2 regions of the Brevibacillus sp. genome follow, and region 2 is predicted to be linked to the other one. Evidence: riboswitches for the same ligand, from Rfam matches in the RefSeq annotation. Region 2 holds a riboswitch; the other holds the start of a gene.

Region 1 (3,279 bases), on a different contig from region 2:
CCGAACGGTTGCATGTCGCCTACTACGATGTCAGCGCCCAGTTTGCCTGGCGCTTCCAATACGCCCAGTGCAAGCGGGTTGGAAGAAACGACGAACAGGGCGCCTTTGCCATGAGCAATCGGCTCAACTGCTGCCAAGTCTTCCACGTTTCCGAAGAAGTTAGGATATTGCACGATCACAGCCGCTGTGTTTTCGTCAATCAGCGCTTCCAGAGCTTGTGTGTCGGTTACGCCATCGCTGTTGATGCCGACTTCAACCAGTTCTACGCCTTGACCGTACGCGTATGTTTTCAGAACGCCGCGCGCTTCCGGATGCACCGCGCGGGAAACGATGACGCGCTTTTTGCCAGTGTGACCAGCCGCCATCATAGCCGCTTCTGCCAAGGAAGTCGCTCCGTCGTACATGGAGGAGTTCGCTACTTCCATTCCTGTCAGTTCACACACCATTGTCTGAAATTCAAAAATCGCTTGCAGCTCGCCTTGGCTGATTTCAGGCTGGTAAGGCGTATAAGCCGTGAAAAATTCTCCGCGGAGCAGCATGTGGTTGACTGTGCTTGGCGCATAGTGCTGATAAACGCCAGCACCCAAAAAGTTGACGTGTGTGCTGAAGTTGACGTTTTTGTTAGCCAGGCGAGTGAAGTATTTGACCAGATCAGGCTCGGACAGAGCTTCTGGAATGTTCAGCGCACCTTTGAAACGCACCTCTTCCGGAATGTCTGCAAACAGTTCTTCTACACTGGAAATGCCCAGAGTTTCGAGCATTTCGCGCTTGTCCTGATCAGTTTGGGGCAGGTAGCGGTATTTCACGAACGTTGTCCTCCTCAAATAGGATGTATTGTGGGCTTATGCTTGGTTATTTCGCACGTTTATAAAAAGGAGCGGCAACAACAACAGCTTTCAGTCGTTTTCCGCGAATTTCCACTTCAACCTCTGTGCCAATCGCCGTGTGCTCGCTTTTGACCAGGGCCAGACCAACGTTTTTCTTCAAGGTCGGGGATTGTGTCCCTGTGGTCACTTCTCCTACCAGCTCTTCTCCGACATAGACCGGATAGTGCGTGCGCGGAATGCCGCGATCGATCATCTCGATCCCTACCAGCTTGCGAGGCGCGCCGTTTTCTTTTTGCGCTTTCAACACCTCTTGGCCGATGAACGGCACTGCTTTATCTACCTTCACCGCGAAGCCGATACCCGCTTCGATCGGTGTAATGTCCTTGCTCAGTTCCTGACCGTACAGTGGCAGCTTGGCTTCAAAGCGCAGCGTGTCACGCGCCCCCAGTCCGCAAGCAACCAGACCGTCTTCTTTGCCTGCTTCAAGCAGGGCGTCCCACAGCTCTGCCGCACGATCCGCAGCCAGGTAAATCTCGAAGCCATCTTCGCCCGTGTAGCCTGTACGGGATACCAATGCCGGAATACCGCTAACCTCTACATCGCGCTCAAAACGGAAAAAGCCGATTTGGGACAGATCCGTTTGGGTCAGCTTTTGCAAAATCGATTCAGCCAAAGGCCCCTGGATCGCAATCTGCGCCGTTTGCGGCGAGATATTTTCGATCGTGACGCCCGGAATCAGGTGCTCCTGCAGCCATGCATAGTCTTTGTCAATATTGCCAGCGTTGATGACAAGCAGGTAATGGTCGTCTGCGTATTTGTAAACGAGCAAATCGTCGACCGTACCGCCGTCCGGGTAGCAAAGCACGCTGTATTGAGCTTGTCCCACTGCCAGCTTGGAAACGTCGTTGGTTGTCACGCGCTGCAAGTATTCGAGCGCGCTCTCGCCTTTTACGTCCACCTCTCCCATGTGGGATACATCAAACAAACCTGCTTTCGTGCGAACAGCTTCATGCTCCTGACCAATGCTGGAAAACTGTACAGGCAGCTCCCAACCGCCGAAGTCGATTGTTTTGGCGCCGTATTTTGCATAGGAATCAAACAGTGGCGTTCTTTTCAGATTGGACATGTGTGGCACCTCCTAAAGGCAGATAGTCGGCATTTTTCCCCATGAAAAAACAGAGGCGAAAAAACGGGTACACCAAAAGAAAGGTGCCCATTTCTCCTCCTCTGTCCTTGGTACCTGAGAGTTACCTTGCCAATCAAGCTCGGCGGGGATCACCGGGCTTGCAAGTTTCCCCTTTGGTGGCTCGACATGCGAGCTCTCTCCAGAGTTGCGTCCAGTAGAGGTTCTTTTGCCTGAGAGATTCACCGTTACCGGCTTGCTCCTTCGGCGCTGCAGTGGTTCACGCAGTCTCTCCCTGCTACTATCATTCGCGTTGGTTAGATGGTCATACATAAGTTTTTGCTATGATTTCCATACTAATGAACGAACTTCCTCTATATCCTACCATGAGAGTCGACAGTTGAAAATATGCAAATTAACAGTCAGATCAAGAAATACTTAACAAAGTGATGAACATTACCCATAATGTTAAGTTTTTTATTAAAACGCATGAAAGTTATGGCAGAGCTGTGTAAAGGAGTAACGTATATGCCGAATGTTCCTGTTTCATTTGACACGAGCTGGATATCGCCGCTGACCGAGCGGCTGCACGAAGATGGTCCATGGGACAAGTGGGAGCTGTTCAAGCTGGCGCTGGAAGCAGAAGAAGCGATGGCGGTTCGCGAGTTCGATTCTTTGCAATGCCTGAACTACTTGCCGCTGCTCTCGCCTTTTCCCCATCAGCTCCAGACGGCGGAACGCGTGCTGAATGACATGCGCGGCCGCGCGATTCTCGCGGATGAAGTCGGATTGGGCAAGACCATCGAGGCAGGGTTGATCATGAAAGAATACATGGTCAGAGGCTTGGCGAAAAAAATTCTCGTCCTCGTTCCCGCCTCTCTCGTCATTCAGTGGACAAAAGAACTGCAACAAAAATTCGGCATTCCTGCCGTCGCGCAAAAAAAAGAGTACATGTGGCGTCAGCACGAAGTCGTCGTCGCTTCCATCGACACGGCCAAACGCGACCCGCATCGCCGCCATGTGCTCGATATCGACTACGACATGCTCATTATCGACGAAGCGCACAAGCTCAAAAACAAGCGAACCCGAAACTATCAATTCGTGAAGGAAATTCGCAAAAAATACTGTTTGCTGCTCACCGCCACCCCTATCCAGAACGAGATGGACGAGCTGTACAACCTGATCAATTTGCTCAAACCGGGGCATCTGGGCCACTCGACGTCGTTTTCCACCAATTACGTCGAGGGAAAGCGCCAATCGAAAAACAGCGAAAAATTGCGCGAAGAAATCGAAAAGGTCATGATTCGCAACAAGCGAAGCGACGGCGGC
Region 2 (3,279 bases):
ATCTCCTGCTCCGACCGCCCGCTTTTCGCGCTCTCGCGGGCCACCATCACTTCTGCTATGCTCCTGTTGGTCGATTCACAGAGAGCGAGCAGCTCTGTCATTGAAGTAAAGTCCATGCTATGCTCCCCCTACCGCAGCCTCGCAGCGTGTATTGTGCCAAAGCTTGTTGCGCAAGTCATCCAGATCGTACGGCGCGTTCAACGGAATATCGACAGCGAACTCGTTCACGTAAAACACTTTCGAGATGCCGCCGCCGAGCGAGACGCCGCCGATGACGGCGATATCGCGTGCTGTGCGGGCCTGGATCATGACGGTATTGGGATGATCGTAGTACGGGCAGTCGCCCCGCTTTTCGAATACGACCTGCAGCCCTTTCGCCGCTGCCAGCTCCAGCGCTACGCGTATCCGGCTGTCATCCGTGTCCATCCCGAGCAAGCCGCCGACCACTGCCTTGTCTGTCCCGTGCCCTTTGTACGTTTCCGAAAAAGAGTCGTAAAACACAATCGTCGCTGACTCGATTTCGCCGCCGAGAAAATCGTGGACGAATTTTCCGATCGTGACGACTCCCGCTGTATGCGAGCTGGAAGGGCCAACCATAATCGGCCCGATAATATCAAAGCAGCTGTTGTATACCATCGTCGCTCCTCCTGCTTACCTCACTGCGAGCTGTTGATACAGCGGATAAGATTCGCACAGCCCGCGAATTTCGCTTTTCACCCTGGCGGTCGTCGCTTCGCTGCCCTTGTCTTTGAGCACAGCGGCAATCGCCCGGCCAATCGTCTCCATATCCGCTTCCTTCATGCCGCGGGTCGTAATCGCAGCCGTGCCGATTCGCACGCCGCTCGTCACAAACGGACTTGCCGTATCGTACGGAATCGTGTTTTTGTTCACCGTAATGCCCGCCGCCTCCAGCAGATGCTCCGCTTCTTTGCCTGTCAAATCCCACGGCCGCACATCGAGCAAGACCAGATGGTTATCCGTTCCCCCGGACACGAGCGTCGCCCCTTCGCTTTTCAGCGTTTCCGCCAATGCCGCGGCGTTTTTCACCACTTGCTGCGCGTAGGTGACGAAGCTCGGCTGCAACGCTTCTTTGAAGGACACTGCCTTGGCGGCGATCACATGCATGAGCGGCCCGCCCTGGATGCCCGGGAAAATGGCTTTGTTGATCCCTTTGAAAATTTCTTCGTCGTTCGTCAGGATGATGCCGCCGCGCGGGCCGCGCAATGTTTTGTGCGTCGTACTCGTCGTGACATCTGCGTGCGGAACGGGCGAAGGATGCAAGCCTGCGGCGACCAGTCCGGCGATGTGCGCCATGTCCACCATCAGCTTGGCTCCGACTTTGTCCGCGATTTCCTTGAACCGGGCGAAATCGATCTGGCGCGGATAAGCGCTCGCTCCGGCAATCAGCAGCTTCGGCCGCTCGCGCAATGCTACAGCCTCGACTTCTTCATAGTCGATCCGGTGCGTATCTTCGCGCACGCCGTAAGCGACGACATTGAACCATTTTCCCGACAGGCTGACAGGGCTGCCGTGCGTCAAATGCCCGCCGTGGGACAAATTCATCCCCATGATCGTATCGCCGGGCGAAAGCAGGGAGAAAAAGACGGCCGTATTCGCCTGCGCCCCGGAGTGCGGCTGCACGTTCGCGTACGTTGCGCCAAACAAGCTGCTCACCCGTTCGATCGCCAAACGCTCGACGACATCGACATGCTCGCAGCCCCCGTAGTACCGTTTTCCCGGGTACCCCTCCGCGTATTTGTTGGTCAGTACGGACCCCATCGCCTGCATCACTTCTTCGCTGACGAAGTTCTCGGAAGCAATCAGCTCCAATGTTTGATGCTGCCGCTGCCGCTCGTCTTCCATCGCCGCCAAAATTTCTTGATCGCGCTCCTGCAAACTCACGATATCTCCCCCGTTTCAACTTTTGCTCGCTACCTTTCCCAAGCGTACGAACGCGAAAAAAGGACAATGGAAAGATAGACTCCTTTTTCGGAAAAAATCTACCTTTCCTCTGTCCTTTTTACCTGAGAGTTTGGCTTCGGTTCGCGAAGCTTTCCCCTTGGGTGGCTTGTGCAGCGCTCTCCAGAGGTGCGTCCAATCGTGGTACTCTTTACCTGAGAGATTAATCCCAAGGGTTTTTGGGACTTGCTCCTTCGGTGCCAGCCAGTGCGGCCAGTCTCTCCCACGATCATCATCCGCCGATATGCAGTTATTTGTTCAGTTGATGAATGCCGTGCCCGAGCGCTCCTTCTGCCGCTTCCATGATGATTTCCCCCAGGCTCGGATGGGCGTGGATCGTCTCGGCAATATCTGTCAGCGTGTGCCCTTTTTCAATCGCCAGGGCAACCTCGCCGATCAGATTGGACGCTTCCGGCCCGATAATCTGCGCTCCCAGCAGCAGCCCCGTCTCCTTGTCGCCCACGAGCTTCACGAAGCCTTCCCCGACGTTCAGAGACAGTGCCCGCCCATTCGCGGCATAAGGGAACTTGCCAACTGCCACCTCGTGTCCGCGCTCTTTGGCTTCCGACTCGGTCAGTCCCACGCTGGCAATCTCCGGATCGGAGAACACGACAGCGGGAATCTTTTTGTCGGTGAGCTTGCTGTCTTTGCCAGCGATGGCTTCCGCCGCGATTTTGCCTTCGTACGACGCTTTGTGGGCAAGAGCCGGGCCTTCCACCAGATCGCCGATCGCATACAGGTGCGGAACGCTCGTTTGGCATTGCTGATCGATCTGGATGAAGCCGCGCTCTGTCAACTTGACAGCGAGCTTTTCCAATCCCAGCCCCTCGATGTTCGGCCGTCTGCCAACCGTAACGAGCACATAGTCGGCGGTCGCCTGACGCTCTTCGCCTTTTGCCGCATAGGTGACGCTGACCTGTTCGGCTGTTTGTTCCGCCCCTTTGGCCAGCGCTTCGGTGTGCACTTCCACGCCGAGCTTTTTCAGCTTCCTCGCCACCAGACGCGACAGTTCTTTTTCAAAGCCAGGCAAAATCGAGTCCGAGCCTTCCAAAATCGTCACCTTCGTGCCCAGCTTGGCAAATGTCTGCCCCAGCTCGATCCCGATATACCCGCCGCCAATGACCAGCAAGCTTTTCGGCAATTCTTCAAGCGCCAGCAGTTCTGTCGAGGAAAGAATGCGGCCCTGGAATGGAAAGGCTTTCAATTCGATCGGACGCGAGCCTGTCGCGAGAATCGCTTGCTGGAATTGCACCTGTATGCAGTCGTCGCCATTTTTCACCTCAACCAGCTGCTCGCCGACAAGCCGCGCTTCCCCGCTGA

Evidence for each region. Region 2 has a riboswitch for glycine ahead of glyA (serine hydroxymethyltransferase). Riboswitches for the same ligand answer to the same signal wherever they lie in the genome.
Region 1: another riboswitch for glycine. It lies ahead of gcvT (glycine cleavage system aminomethyltransferase GcvT); the one in region 2 lies ahead of glyA (serine hydroxymethyltransferase).

The regions. Positions count from the first base shown of each region.
Region 1 covers NZ_DOTK01000079.1:86,537-89,815, forward strand. Annotated here, with positions in the region: gene gcvPA (aminomethyl-transferring glycine dehydrogenase subunit GcvPA) at 1-806, opposite strand, end outside; gene gcvT (glycine cleavage system aminomethyltransferase GcvT) at 853-1,953, opposite strand; glycine riboswitch at 2,045-2,161, opposite strand; glycine riboswitch at 2,162-2,258, opposite strand; gene DEP07_RS23745 (DEAD/DEAH box helicase) at 2,479-3,279, shown strand, end outside.
Region 2 covers NZ_DOTK01000096.1:20,262-23,540, forward strand. Annotated here, with positions in the region: gene sdaAA (L-serine ammonia-lyase, iron-sulfur-dependent, subunit alpha) at 1-116, opposite strand, end outside; gene DEP07_RS27695 (serine dehydratase beta chain) at 118-636, opposite strand; gene glyA (serine hydroxymethyltransferase) at 652-1,905, opposite strand; glycine riboswitch at 2,009-2,089, opposite strand; glycine riboswitch at 2,092-2,195, opposite strand; gene lpdA (dihydrolipoyl dehydrogenase) at 2,210-3,279, opposite strand, start outside.